2 regions of the Bacillus xiamenensis genome follow, and region 1 is predicted to be linked to the other one. Evidence: predicted binding sites of a transcription regulator. Region 1 holds the regulator's gene; the other holds the start of a gene.
What was found. The regulator LexA, encoded in region 1, represses DNA repair genes until DNA is damaged. The targets are predictions, from matches to a motif close to CGAACATATGTTCG.
Positions count from the first base shown of each region.

Region 1 (7,956 bases):
CAGAAGGTACATGGAAATCTTCTTCAAACGTCCAAGAATAGGCTTCCTTCGTTAGCTTCGCTTCCTCACTGCCAAGCGGTGCACCATGCACTCCAGACGTTCCCGCACGGTTTGGAGATCCGAAACCGATTGTTGTCTTCACTTCAATCAGTGTAGGCTTGTCTGTACTTTGTTTGGCTTTTTCAATCGCGGCCGTCACTTCTTCGATGTTATTGCCGTCTTTGACGTAAAGAACTTCCCAGTTCATGGCTTCAAAACGATTCTTCACATTTTCAGAGAAAGAACGATCTAGGTCGCCATCTAATGAAATGTCGTTTGAATCATAAAGAACAATTAAACGGCCTAAGCCTAAATGACCAGCAAGTGAAGCGGCTTCAGAGGAAATCCCCTCCATTAAGTCTCCATCTCCGCAAATGCTGTATGTATAGTGATCCACAACATTAAAGTTGTCTTTGTTATACGTTTCTGCAAGATGTCTTTCTGCAAGTGCCATTCCAACAGCCATTGCAATCCCTTGTCCTAAAGGACCTGTTGTCGCATCTACGCCCTCTGTGTGTCCAAATTCAGGATGTCCAGGTGTCTTGCTGCCCCATTGACGGAATTGTTTTAAATCTTCAATACTTAGGTTGTATCCGCTTAAATGAAGCATGCTGTATAAAAGCATAGAACCATGTCCCGCAGATAACACAAAACGGTCTCTGTTAAACCAATTTGGATTTTGCGGACTTACGTTTAAGTGATTCGTCCATAAAGCGTATGCCATTGGTGCAGCACCCATAGGCATTCCAGGGTGACCGGAATTCGCTTTTTCAATCGCGTCTATGGAGAGAGTACGTATTGTTGCAATAGATTTCAATTCAATCGTTTCCATATAAATCCCCTTCCGTATCTTGTGTACACCATTATCATAAATCTACTGTCCTTTTTTCACAACTATTTCACGCTGAAAAAGAAGGATTTTGTCACATTTAGTTTATCGATCACCTAAAAACTTATGCAAATATGAAAAAAGATGAGAATCTTTTTCCCATCTTTTCAAAAATCAAGAAATCATCACCTTAATGAAGATTACGATCTCTTTCTCTCTTTAATTTTTCTGGTGTAACATCGTTTCCTTCTGGATCAACGATTTTTACGGTTTTGAGTGTATTTTTCATAGAAGAACGAAAAGCTTTTAAATATTCCTCTCTTAAATGCTTTTGCTCTGTTTTTTCAGCGTCCGACAAACCGGCTTCTTTTGACTTTTTTGAAAGTGCATTTATTCTTGCAAGCTGTTCTTTAGAAATCATGACAAACTCCTTTAAAGCATTTTCCCTACATACTACTAAATATCATTCATTTTTACAACAATTCACGCTTCACGTCGTCATTCCTTTTTCGTATTCTTGATACCTTCTATGCACGGTTGCTTTTGATATGTCAAAACCAAGTGCCTGTAGTGTCACTGCAATTTCAGCGAATGTCATTTTGTTTTTTCTTAATCGAACAATTTCTGATATCGGTACTTCAATACGCTCGCGGCCAGGTGCCTGATCTTGGTGTTTCAAATTCAGTTCAGGCTGATATCCGCGCTCAATAGCCTTTTTCATCCCCCGCTTAATTTTCAGGTTATGAATTCTCCGCTGGTATTCTTCCACAACGCCTACAATTTCAATGACCATCTCATCTGCTTCTGAAAGCTCAAGCTCTCCTCTATGAAAAACGCTATACACCTTGACCTTCTCTTTAAAAAGACAATGAAGAAGTGCGATTTTCGCCTGCCCTCTTCCAAGGCGTGTCTCATCTTGAATGAGAACAGCATCTATTGCTTGTTCTTTCAGTGCAGCAAGCATGTCAAAAACACCATCACGATCAAGATCATATCCGCTTGCTTTTTCTTTAATGACTTTGACCACATTCATCTTATGTAAAGCAGCTAAAGCCAGCAGTTCTTCTTCTTGTCTTTTCAGCGAGGTTTCCTGTTCTTCTTTAACAGTGCTCACTCTCGCATAAATCAATGCGTTCATGTCTTCAATCGGCCTTTCTACTGTACTGTTGCAAGTTGATATACAACCGGGTGCTCTTTTTTGACTGGAATCACAAGAATGTCCCCAGGCTGGATGTCAGTTGAAGCAAGATCATTGTGTTCAGTTACCCAGTCAATAAAAGCATTTTTATCGATTGATTTGCTGTCACTCACTTGATCAGCTAATCCCCAAAGAGTATCACCTGATTGAACCTCTATTTTAACATATTGATTTGAATCATTATGGCTTGTGACCGCAATAAGTGAGAGAAATATACCAACGATGAACGAGAATAGCCCAATAAAAATAATCGATTCCTTTAACCTCATAATGTCATCTCTCCTAACAGAATATGTGTTCGCTCTTTCTATCACTCATTATAGATACGAACAAACGTTTCTGTCAAACGTTTTTTTCGAACCTATGTTTGTACTGTTAGGAAAAACATGCTATAATTTCTTTAAAATTGACGTTTTGAGGTGCAAAAGATGACGAAGCTATCAAAAAGACAACTCGATATCCTGACATTCATCAAAGAAGAAGTAAAAAGCAAGGGCTATCCCCCATCCGTTCGTGAAATTGGTGAAGCTGTTGGTCTAGCATCTAGCTCAACCGTCCATGGACACTTAGCTAGACTAGAAACAAAAGGTCTAATTAGAAGAGACCCAACGAAGCCTAGAGCGATAGAAGTACTAGATGAAGAAGAAATGAATATTCCAAAGAGCGCTGTAATGAACGTCCCAGTCATCGGAAAAGTCACAGCAGGCCTGCCTATTACGGCTGTTGAGAATGTAGAAGAATACTTCCCTCTTCCAGAAACTTTTGCAGCACCAGATGAACAAGTATTTATGCTTGAAATTATGGGAGAAAGTATGATTGATGCAGGTATTTTGGACAAGGACTATGTCATTGTGCGTCAGCAAAGTACCGCCAACAATGGCGATATTGTCGTGGCTATGACAGAGGAAGATGAAGCAACAGTGAAACGTTTTTATAAAGAAGATACGCACTTTAGATTACAGCCCGAGAACCCTTCAATGGAACCAATTATTTTACAGAATGTGAGTATACTAGGTAAAGTGATTGGCGTATTTAGAAACATTCATTAAAAAAAGCCGGTATTTCATCAACTGCTGATGAGAACCGGCTTTCTTTTTATGAGCAAGAGTAAGCAAGAATACTTGAGCTTGGGAAGGAACCAAATGTAAAGTTTGGCCAGATAAAGCCTGTTGTACGGCCAAAAGGTTGCGAGGAAATGACATACATTAAAAATACTTGGCCGTTTCTAAGGAATACAATGGTCCATCTTCTATTACATCCCGCCGCAAATTGAACAGTTTGCGGGCCCCCGCCTACACTTTGTCCTGCAATAAGCGGCTGCATACTTTGGGGCTGAGAGACTGCTTGCTGATACTGCGAGATGATATGCTGCGGCGGAGCTGGCGGAATGGATTGCCCGCCTGAACCTTGCCCTGGCCCAGTCCCTCCTCCTCCGATTGGTAAGCCGGGAAATCCTCCAACTTGAGGAATAGGAAACGACGGCAAGCTTTGTACCTGCCGATCATATGAGTTCCCATTCCACACACCTTCATATGGATTATACATACTAAACACCACTTTCTTAGACATTCATCACGACAGTATATGTCATACATAAAAAAAGAGTGTCGAGGATTCAAATCGAAATCTTTCCAAAAGACGTTTTGTTCTTCTTTAGAACGGTTATATAATAATGAGCCATAAAAAATAAGAAAATGAAAACTTTATGTCTCCCTCAAACGTTATATAAGTAGAAAGAAAAGAAATAAAAAAACATTTTTGTTTCACTCTTGTAATATCGATGTAATTATTGTAACATTTGTAACATAAGAAGTTTTCATTGAGAAAAGGAGGCAATCGCCTTGAAAAAATTATTTGTTTTATTAACCGCTATTATGCTGATGATCTCTTTACAAACAACAACACTAGCCGCTTCCAAAAAAACTGCCACTCTGACAAATAAAGAAGCGTTACATATTGCCCTTGATGCAAGAGAACACTTTTGGAGTGCTATGTCAGGCTACAATATTAATGAACATTCAGATTACAAATTAAAATCATTTACTTATAAAGACATGACTTACAACTACCTGTCTAAAACATTAGATACAAAGAAAAAATTAAACGACTATCTATCTCAAGTTTTCACAAAAGAAGCCATCACTTATGGTTTAAAAGACTATCAGTTCATTGTTCATAATGGTAAAATGGCTGTTCCAGTCGGTGACGGAGACAACATGCTCGATTGGGATAAGGCAACACCAAAACTTGTGTCTAAGAAAAATACAATCCGCACATACGAATTCACAGTCCCAACCCTTGATGGTCGCACAGTAAAACGCACTGTCACTTATGAAAAAGTAGAAAATAATTGGAAAGTAACAAAAATTGATGCTGTGATCTAAAGAAAACCAGGCCCTTTTAACAGGCCTGGTTTTTATATTGGTGAAAATTCGGTCATCTGGTTTAAGGCGTGAGCAAGTGATGATGCCGTTTGAAATTCATTAAAAGGAAGTCCGAGCTGCACAGCTGTTTGAGCAATTTCTGGTCTGATGCCCGAAATAGTCGTTTCAACCCCGATTAACCGCAGTGACGTGACAAGATCAAAAATTTGATGTGCGACCATTGTATCAATAATAACGACACCAGATAAATCAATGCACAAATGCTGAACACCTTTTTGCGAACATTGTTTTAATGTGTTTTCTAATATGATCTTTGCTCTTGCTGTGTCAATGTCACCTACTAAAGGCAAAAGGGCAATATGGCTTTTTAACACAATCACAGGAGAACTCAGCTCATAAATCATTTCTCTTTGTGCAACGAGCTTTTTGGTTGTATTTTTCACATATTGTTGGATGAACACATGAATGGACATGTTAAACGCCTCGGATATTAAATCATACCAATAAAAGATTCGGTCAATATCAATATCACCTTGATACTGTTTAATAAATTTTTTTAAATAATGAAGGACCACTCTTTGATTGGACATATATTCTCTGACGACATAATCTAATGGCGTATTTAAATGCTTCGGGTCACTTGCTAAGTCTTCAGACCATTTTTTAAACTTCGTATGTAAATACGACTTGTCTTCAATAAGAGCGCGTATAAAATGCTGATAATAATCTTGATTTTGTCGTTTTAGCTCTGCTATGATGCTGGAATCCGTTGAACGATAAATCGATTCTGGATCATCATCCTCAATGGATTCATACCATGTCTCAGTCAGTTCTTCTGCATGTTCCATGAAAAAATCGTATAATGCACGGTTCTTTTCCATAAGCATTGTTCCCTTCACATTTTCTTCTTGTCAGTCTTTGTATCTTAGATTGATTGTACCACTGAATCTTTTGTCCTTGCTAACTCGAATACGCTCTGATTGTAAACAAAAAAGGCCCCTCGCCGAGAGCCTCTTGCCGAAGTTTATTTCACGATAAATAAAATTCTTTTCCCGTCAGGATATCCGCTAATTTGATGTCCGACCCATGAGCCAGCTCCTCTATTATCTGATGGACTGACATATTGAACGCTTGCACCTTTTCCACCTTCAAGACAAACCGCCATCGGCCATTCATCCCGGTCAAAGCCAGGTTTAGTAGGAATTCCTTTTAACGATTCTTGCCTGCGGGCATCTGCCCCGTTTCGGTCAATCGTACACACATCTGAATGCCCTTTCCGAATCGCTTCTTGAATGTGACCGCCTGTTTCAGGATATCGTTCCATTGGAAATTGAATGACATGATCATATCGATCTGCACCCTTTGCCGCCTGATTCTCACCAGCCCCACCTAATAACGCACCTATCCCTATCACAAAACATAGGACGACAGCAGCAATCCAGCCTCTTCTCATCATCAAAAGCTCGTGACCTCCTCATACTTCTTCTAAAGAAATGATCGTGACTTGAAGGAAATGAGTCATTTTAAATGTATGAGTGGCTGAGTGTTGACATGTGAAAAAGATGAACTGAAGCTGCCTGCCGATCAATTGAACCATAAGAAAAGGCGAATGATTGAGAAATCATTCGCCTTGCATCATTTAGGATATTCCATCTACTCTATATAATGTTTCATTTTGTGAAGACATGCCTTTCATGCCAGAGGGCATCCCCTCTGTAGTGGATGAGGATTGGTCCTTATACTCTTCTGATGAGATGGCTGTACCATGTGATTTGATCCAGCTGACCAAATCGCTGTTACCTGATGACTGATTGTCTTGTAATAAAAAGTATTTCACTTTCCCTTGTTGAATAAGTGTTTTTAATTTCTTTACAGTCAAAATGGGATCCGTCCCATTAAATCCGCCTAGAGCCATCACATTTTCATCTTCGTCAATGATATATGGCGCTGCGGTAACAGTCGTCAGCGTCGCAAATAAATACGTTTCACCTGTTTGATGAGCCTTTAAATAAGTGAGTAGATCCTGATCAACGCTAGATGTAAACATATTCCCTCCATTTGAACTAGCCAGCTGAACACCGGCCTCAGGAAGAACACTGTTCCCTCCATATATGATAGGCGTTGCAGACCAAAAACCAGGAATCAGCAATAAGGTTGTCATTGCGATGATCATCAACCGTTTTTTGATCAATTGTTTTTCTTTATACATGAGCAATAAGATGGCGATACTCACACCTGCAATCGCAATTGTATACATCCAGACACTGCTTATTTGTGTCGTATAATTGCTCAAAATATATCCTTGGAAAATACCTGTAACGGCGATGGCCGCTGGAAGCAGATAAGCGGATATTCCTTTTTGTGACGTAAATAACTCACCCATCTTCTTGGCTCCTATACCGCATAGTGCCGCAATTGGCGGGGCAAGCATAATGAGATAATAGTGGTGGAAAAAACTAGCAACACTAAAGAATCCAGCAGCAGGAATCAACCATGCTGTCCAAAATAACGTTTGTTTCCATTCATTTACTTTCCATTCATTTACTTTCCATTCATTTACTTGAGATTTCCGGTCCCTCCACCAGCTGATGATCATTCCTAACAGTCCAAATAAGGCGAACGGCAGCATCCAGCTGATTTGTCCTGACAATGCAGATTGAAATAAACGGAATACACCTGGATTCCCAGTTCCATACATATTCATACTTTGACCACTAACAGTATTGCCCGGCGGAGTTCCACCAGCTCCCCCCTGATGAGGTGGCATCATTTGATTCTGTGATGGTGGTTGCTGATTCCTATTTGATTGATCGTCTGACGTTCCACCTACCCCTGAACCGTCTGGCATCATAGCACCTGCTTGCTGATTCATCTCACCAAAGGATTTGCCAGTTGTCTGTCCAAGTAAACGCTCCGTGCCGTTATAACCAAAGGCAAGCTCTAACACAGAATTCGTTTGACTGCTTCCCACATATGGACGTTGACTTTCAGACGTCATGTCAACAGTAACTGCCCAAGATAAAGACACGCAAGCAAGTACTACCAGTGAGCACAGGAGAGATAATATTTTCTTTTTTAGCGGTACGCGAGCAGCGATAACATAATAGAAAATAAATGCTGGAAGAACCATATATGCTTGGAGCATCTTCATATTAAACCCAATGCCGATTAAAACGAAGGCCATGATTAGCCAGCGAAGCTTCCCGCTTTTGACAGCACGCATTAAGAAATAAGCACCAGCGAGTAATGTGAAAACGAGCATACTGTCTATATTGTTGGTTCTGCTAACTGCTGCCGCAATTGGCGTGAGAGCCATGACTGCCGCTGACACCCTTGCAGCCCCTTGACCAAAGACCGGTTTTATCATGATATAAAGAAGAAGAACCGAACCAATGCCAGCAAGCGCCTGCGGCAAAATCACACTCCATGTATGAAAGCCAAAAATAAGTGCGCTAATGGTTTGAATCCATAAAACGACGGGTGGTTTATCAATTGATACGAATCCA
Region 1 is NZ_CP017786.1:3,555,401-3,563,356, forward strand. Features, by position in the region: gene tkt (transketolase) at 1-871, opposite strand, end outside; gene BK049_RS18195 (DUF896 domain-containing protein) at 1,059-1,289, opposite strand; gene BK049_RS18200 (YneB family resolvase-like protein) at 1,359-2,006, opposite strand; gene yneA (cell division suppressor protein YneA) at 2,024-2,335, opposite strand; gene lexA (transcriptional repressor LexA) at 2,495-3,115, shown strand; gene BK049_RS18215 (hypothetical protein) at 3,162-3,611, opposite strand; gene BK049_RS18220 (IseA DL-endopeptidase inhibitor family protein) at 3,908-4,450, shown strand; gene BK049_RS18225 (STAS domain-containing protein) at 4,483-5,331, opposite strand; gene BK049_RS18230 (NucA/NucB deoxyribonuclease domain-containing protein) at 5,475-5,909, opposite strand; gene BK049_RS18235 (glycosyltransferase family 39 protein) at 6,090-7,956, opposite strand, start outside.

Region 2 (7,956 bases), 1.1 Mb from region 1:
TTACAAAGGTAACGGTGAATGAAAAAAAGGATGATTACAATATTCATTTATGGGTGCGAGATGAAGAGACAGGGGAGCTGTCTCAATGGACATTTGATGATGGAAAGCACCATCAGCCGGCATGGTCAAAAGACGGGAAGCAGCTAGCCTTTATTTTGCAGAAGCCAAAAGAAGTCCCTCAGCTCGCACTCATCAACAGCCGAGGGGGCGGCGTGCGCACATTGACGAAGATTCCATACGGGGTATCACATCCTGTATTTTCGCCTGACGGGGATTTTATTTATGCGGCAGTATCATTAAAACAAACAGAATCAGTTCATGATGAAAAAATGGAAGAGCGAGATGACTTTGCTCCGGCGGTATATGATGATTTGACTTATAAAGCAGATGGAAGAGGCTTTTTAGATGGACGTCTGACGCAAATTGTACAAGTCGATGTGCGTTCAGGAGAGGTAGAGACTGTCACGAGTGAGCCGTATCATCATGTGAATCATGTCGTCTCTCCGTGCGGGAAGTGGCTCGCCTATATTCAATCAAACCCTCAGACGTTTTACATCAGTGACATCTGTCTCCTTTCATTAGAGGAAGGTACATCCAAGAAAATCACCCAATCAACAGGTGTTTACTCGACCGTATCATTTTCTCCAAATGGAGAAAGCCTTTTGTACATTGGACACGAACGTGAATTCCAAAATGCAACCTTCCCATCATTGTGGCTGCATGACCTGAAGGAGAAAAAGACCGTTCAATTGTCAGAAATGCTCGATATGTATGTAGGAAACTGTATGGCAGGGGATAGTGTCATGGGTGAAGCCAATCAGCTTCCGCAGTGGACAAAGGATAGTCAGGGGGTTTATGTGCTTGTTTCTGATCAAGGAAGTACCGGGATTTATTATTTCTCCACTGAAGGCTTAGCCTATCCAGTTCGGCTAGAGGCAGAACACATCACGAACTTCAGCCTTCATCCAAATGAATCAAAAATGCTGATCAGCCGCCTTTCACCTGTCTCACCTAGTGAGCTATATGAGCTGACTTTGGGGGAGTCTTCACTCAAGCAAATCACGTTTGAGCATGATGACTTTCTAAAGGAACATGTCATATCCGAACCAGAACCATTTTCTTTCCAATCGAAAGAGGGAGATGATGTACATGGCTGGTTCATGAAGCCTTCACAGATGGAAGAGGGAAAGAAATATCCACTTATTTTAGAAATTCATGGCGGGCCGCATGCGATGTACGGTCATACATATTTTCATGAATTCCAAATGCTCGCTGCTGAAGGGTATGCGATTGTGTACATCAATCCTCATGGGAGTCATGGGTACGGACAGATGTTTACTGATCGTGTGAGAGGCAGCTATGGTGACGTTGATTATGAGGATGTCATGCTCGCTGTTGATGATGTGCTCGAAGCCTATGATTTCCTTGATGAAACAAGGCTCGGGGTGACAGGTGGCAGCTATGGCGGTTTTATGACCAACTGGATTGTCGGACAGACCGACCGCTTCCGTGCAGCCGTCACACAGCGGTCCATCTCGAACTGGATTAGCTTTTATGGTATTAGTGATATCGGCTATTTCTTTACAAAATGGCAAGTTGATGGGGATATTTATGATTCGGTTGATAAGCTATGGGATCGTTCGCCGCTAAAGTATGTGAAACAGGTGAAGACACCGCTTCTGATCCTGCACAGTGACGAAGATTATCGCTGCCCAGTCGATCAAGGAGAACAGCTTTTTGTGGCATTGAAGGAGCTAGGGAAAGACACGAGGTTAGTCAAATTCCCGAAGGCATCCCATGATTTATCCAGAAGCGGCCATCCGGGTCAGCGTATCCAAAGACTGACCTTTATCAAGGAATGGTTTAGAGAGAAGTTATAAAAAGAACGACCCAAATCGGGTCGTTTCAGCGTGAAGACAAACCCTCGCATTCTTTGTCAGTCCTGCGTGCCGGTGCTCACGAATGTTAAATTCGCTCCGCGCCGGTACTCGTCCTTCCTAGACTGCAAAGGTTTTCAGGTCACGCTGAAAAGAAGACAAAGGGCTAAAATAAAGATCATTTTAGCCCTTTGTCAACAATCTGAAACGACCCAAATCGGGTCGTTTTCATGTCATATATAAATTAGAAAACCTGTTCAACTTCTACAACGCCAGGTACTTCTTCTAATAATGCGCGCTCAATACCGGCTTTTAATGTAATGGTTGAACTTGGGCAGCTGCCGCATGCACCAAGAAGACGTAATTTCACAATGCCATCTTCAATGTCTACAAGCTCACAGTCTCCACCATCACGTAATAGAAATGGACGAAGTTTGTCCAGTACTTCCTGTACTTGGTCTTTCATTTCGACTTCAGTCATTAGATATAATCGCTCCTTTCACAACATATCACCATTATATTCATCTGGACGATAAAAATCTATTGATTGGTTTCAAAGTTTCCTTCTCATTATAGCACAATCTCATCTTGAAACAAAAAGTGATTTTGACTTTTTTCATACAGAAAATTCAGCTAAAATAAAGAAAGAATAGGGGGCTTGTCAAATGAAACAAATCGTTGATCTTTATGTATATGGAAGAGATGTACTGTGCGCTAGCTGCGTAAATATGCCTTCGTCAAAAGAGACATTTGAGTGGTTAGATGCAGCATTAAAACGAAAATATCCGAATCAGCCGTTTCGCATCACATATATTGATATTGAGCACCCGCCAGAAAATGAACGCCAAAAAGAATGGTCTGAACGAATTCTTGATGATGAATTCTTTTATCCGCTTGTCCTAGTGGAGGATCAAATTGTTGGAGAAGGCAATCCGAAATTAAAAGACATTTATCAAGAAATGGAGAAATACGGGTACAAAGAGAGCAGTGAATAAGCTGTTCTTTTTTTGAGAAAATAAATAGAACAAACGTTCCTTTTTGTGTTGAAAAAAGAACGCTTGTTCGTTTATAATAAAATGAAAGGAGCGTGAGCATCATGAATTATTTACTGAACCAATCTCTTCATCAGCAAATACCAATTGATATGATTTATATGAAAAAAAACGGAGAATGCACGAAACGAAAAATCATTGTACACCGTCAAACGGACCAGCTCATACAAGCGTATTGTTTATCGAAGAAAACCATGAGAACTTTTCGTAAAGACTGTATTCTTGCTCTTGCTCCGATCAAAAGAACCCATCGACCGGCATATGCCGTTTCATAGAAAAAGCTCCTTCGCTTGGAAGGAGCTTTGAGAAAAAATTCACAAAAGTTTAGCCATTATGATGTTTGTACATCCAAAGAAGCCCGGATTTTAAGAGTCGTGGAACACGGCCAACAAGCGGACGATCTGCTACTAAGCCAAAGCCAGCTTTTTTTCCTAAAGAGCCGAGTACCCCTTTTAGCTTAAACTGCGGGTAAGCCTCAGGAAGCGGCTCGTTTTTCCAGCGTTTTTGCAGGGATTGAACAATTTGTTCTGCCTGTGCCTCGGCTAGCTGTGCACTTGGGGCGTGCGGCAAGCTTGCGCAGTCACCTACGACATATACATGCTCATCTCCAGGGAGATTGTGATGAGGAGTTAAGACGACACGGCCTTGTGCGTCTTTTTCAACATCCATATCTCGAACCACTTTACTTGGCTGAATTCCTGCTGTCCACACAATGGCATCTGCTTCAATCGCATCGTCATGGTTGTAAACAACCCCTTCTTCAACCTTCGTAATATTGGCACAGTTAATGATCTTCACATCATTTTCTTCAAACCATTTTTGTACATATAAACTTAATCTTTTTGGGAAGCTTGATAGAATCAGCTCTCCTCGGTCAAAAAGAATAATGTTTAAATCAGATCGGCTTTCTCGCAGTTCACTGGCTAGCTCTACCCCGCTTAGTCCAGCACCGACAATACCAACCGTTGCGCCAGCACTTAAATTGTTTAATTTGTTATACGCAAGCCTTGACTGATCAATGGTTTGAATGCTGTATGTATGCTCTTTCGCACCTGGGACATTATGATACTTGTCCTCACAGCCGAGTCCAATCACCGTATCATCATATGAAATAGGTTCTCGGTCGCTGAATAAGATCTGTTTGTTTTCAAGATCAATTTTTTCTACTTCCCCGTATTGAATATCCAGCTTCGGATGCTCTGGAAAAGATACTCGAATGTGATGATCAGAGATCGTTCCAGCAGCAAGTGCATAATATTCTGTTTTTAAACAGTGGTAAGGATTTCGATCAATTAATGTGATAGTGACATCATCAGGTAATTGATTTGGCAATAAGCGGTGGAGAACCCGCATATTCCCGTAACCTCCGCCGATCAAGACTAAATTTTTCATGACGATTCTCCTTTTCCCCCTAGACATTGAAAAACACTTATACTAAAAAACTTTAAGTTAAAATACCAAATAAAATTATATCGAATTTACTGTGAAACCACAATAATTGTTTCAAAATAACCTACATATTCATTAGTTAGTCCTAAATAGTAAAACATTTTACGAGGAATAGGCGTAACGATTTATTTGATGCTCATGTTTTGACTAATAGAAGGAATTTCGGTAGGATGGTAAGGCAAATGTGAGGTGAAGCACAGTGTTTCCACTGATCGAATTTTGTGTAAGTAATCTTGCACAAGGGTCTCAAGAAGCAAAAGAGAAGCTTGAAAAAGACCCAAACCTAGATGTCATGGAATACGGCTGTTTAAGCTACTGCGGCAAATGCATGGACTCCCCATTTGCGCTTGTGAATGGAGAATTTGTTTCAGGAGAAAATGCAGAGCAGCTAGTCGAGCGTATTTATGCTTTTATAGAGGAAAACGACATGTTTTAAATGCACCACATGGGTCATGAGGTGCATTTTTTTCATACGTTCAGCTACCATTTTTCAGGAGAAAATGTAGAAAGCGCATTCAATATGTTATGCTAATAAAATATCATCAAAATGAAGCATCACACGAGAGAAAAAGAGGCATATGCATAATAAAAGCCCTTTGCCATGGCAGCAAAGAGCTTCTATGTATGAAAAACGGGGGATGATAAGATTGTCTCCTGAATCGACTCCTTTTATACTATAAAGAAACAACATTTTTGGAGGACGCTCATGACATCATTTCAATTCACGAAAATGCACGGACTAGGAAATAATTATATATACGTCAATCAGATGAAGGAACAGCTTCCAGAGGAGCAACTGTCAGAGATAGCGACCCGCGTTTCTTCTGTTTATACAGGAATCGGTTCTGACGGAATGATCCTCATTTGCCCATCAGAGGTTGCACCTGTGAAGATGCGTATTTTCAACAATGATGGATCAGAGGGGAAAAACTGTGGCAACGGGCTTCGCTGCGTGGCGAAATATGTGTATGAGCATCAGATGGTGACAGACACGACGTTCCAAATTGAGACATTGTCAGGACTCGTTGAAGCCACTGTTCATGTCAAGGATGGTCATGTTCATCTAGTCACAGTAGATATGGGAAAACCACGTTTTGAAAAAGAAGCGATGCCGATGCTTGGTGAACCGGCTAGCACAACCATCAATGAGGCACTTGATTTTGGCACGGCGACATTACATGGAACGGCCGTTTCAATGGGGAACCCTCACATTGTTTTCTATTTAGAAGACATTGAACAGGCTCCGCTTGAATCACTTGGACCCATCATTGAAAAGCATGACATGTTTCCAGAAGGCGTCAATGTAGAATTTGTTGAACGCGTCAGTGAAACGGAACTGCATTTTCGCGTGTGGGAAAGAGGTTCAGGGATTACGCAAGCCTGCGGAACGGGAGCGTGCGCTGCGGCTGTATCAACGATTGTGAATGGACATGCGAAAAAAGAGACGGACATGACGGTTCATCTAGCAGGCGGAGACCTGATCATTCGCTGGAAAGACAATGACCATGTGCTGATGACAGGGCCTGCTGAAACAATTTGTGACGGCTCATTCTATCTCTAAACCATTTATTTGAGAAAAGGCAACATCACGTTTATAATTGAAAAGAAACATCCAGTCAAAAGGAGGGATGATCATGAGTACACCAGTAACGATTACAGAAGCTGCTGCATTGCAGATTAAAGATATGATGAAAGAACATGAAGAAGAAAATGCGTTCCTTCGAGTGGGCGTAAAAGGCGGCGGCTGCAGCGGACTTTCATACGGCATGGGCTTTGACCATGAAGTTTCAGAGAAAGACACGCAGTTCGAACAGCACGGCATCAAGGTCCTTGTCGACTCCGAAAGCCTTGACATCATGAACGGCACCATCATTGATTTCAAACAATCACTAATGGGCGGCGGTTTCACGATTGACAATCCGAACGCCATTGCATCATGTGGGTGTGGTTCTTCTTTTAGAACGGCGACGAATACCGGTACGCCGGAGGAGTGTTAAGAGTTTAGGAAATAATATAATTGGTTATGAATTACGCAGTATTTTGAGTTTGGAATATTTAATAGTTATGAATTAAATACCTTCTCTATAGTGATGTTGGAAAACAAGCTATTTGAGGAGGTATTTTTTAATACCTTTAAACAAGTATTAGAATAAAGAAGAGGGGGAAGGGTTTGTTAAAGTGATGTTGGAAAACAATTTGGAATAAGTAATTGACTTTAGTTATTGTAGGTAAAAGTATAGAAGATAAGAGAACGTATTTTAAAAGGAAGAACAGGATTATGTAGGTATTGATAATCAACATCAATTTTATAGTGGATCTTTAAATACAAAATAAACATATGTTTATTACAAAGGTATACCTTAATGGAAGGCATAAATAATTAGTTGAAATAGTTTGTAGACAATTAAACGGCGATTAAAAACGTTTATTAATCTAATTATGCACATTATATACTGATTGTTTATAATTGAGATACAATCAATGATTTGGTGGGTTTATAATGAATAAAAAGACTTTTACAATATATAAGAGTTTCAAGCAAACTCAAAAATTGATAAAGAAAGTTGAAAGACTAGAACGATTTGGTTAGTATGAACGTGAAATTTTAAATACGTAAAGATTGAATAGACCATAATATCAAGCTTTAAAACAATACTTACATGAAGATGTGTTACTTTACATATAAACTATTGATAGTCTTAGAAGGAGAGAGTGAAACTTTTATAAAAGAATATTAAATGCGAAACAAAATTAAATCATAAGCATTTGCTTGATTCATGGCATAATAGAAATACATTGAGGACACTTATGAGTGATTTAGTTCCTTTAGCGAGAGGGAACGGGTTAATGTTTTACAGGGTTAAACTAAAAGTACTAAAAGCATAGTGAAAGTATTTAAAAAGATCACAGTTTAATGTATCTACTTTAAGTAAAAAAATAAAAGAGTAAAATTATAAATAAAAGGTTATCGGGAGAAGCAGTTTGTAAACAAACTAGATTAAAAATAGACATTTTTATTAGAATACGAATAAATTTTTCATGGTGACAAGATGGAATTGAATTAGTCAATAGAAAAGAGTGAGTAAGATGAATAGTTCCAAATTCTATGATTGGTTTAATAGAAAAACGATTACCAAGTTAATTGGAAAAGAAGTTGATGAGGTAATATTACAACAAATTAAAGACTCAAAAGACTTGTACAAAGAATTATCCACCTCCTACAGAAATGAGTTTTTCTATAAAAATACTTTATTTAATAAACTAGTATTAGGTACTTATAGTTTGAATACTACTGTGGCATTGAGTGAAATAGAAATTGATGATTCAAAGGCGGATTTTGCAATAATTAATAGTAAAAAATCATTTGTTGTAGAGATTAAAACGGACTTAGACAACTTAGAGAAATTGATCTTCCAAATTGAAGATTATTATAAGGTGTTCTCGATAGTATATGTTTTAACTTCTGAGAATTACTATTACCAGGTTTATCGCTTATTAAAGAATACTAAAGTTGGAATTATGGTACTAACAAAAAGAAATACTATTAGTATTCGTAAAGATGCAAGCGAAGATTTTAG
Region 2 is NZ_CP017786.1:2,485,061-2,493,016, forward strand. Features, by position in the region: gene BK049_RS12555 (alpha/beta hydrolase family protein) at 1-1,880, shown strand, start outside; partial or broken gene BK049_RS12560 (NifU family protein) at 2,122-2,421, opposite strand; gene BK049_RS12565 (YuzD family protein) at 2,543-2,872, shown strand; gene BK049_RS12570 (WYL domain-containing protein) at 2,974-3,204, shown strand; gene BK049_RS12575 (NAD(P)/FAD-dependent oxidoreductase) at 3,254-4,321, opposite strand; gene BK049_RS12580 (YuzB family protein) at 4,578-4,814, shown strand; gene dapF (diaminopimelate epimerase) at 5,085-5,939, shown strand; gene erpA (iron-sulfur cluster insertion protein ErpA) at 6,013-6,375, shown strand; gene BK049_RS12595 (sce7726 family protein) at 7,466-7,956, shown strand, end outside.
Region 2: a site for LexA is predicted at 2,929-2,942, ahead of BK049_RS12570 (WYL domain-containing protein). Genes of this name have one in related genera too.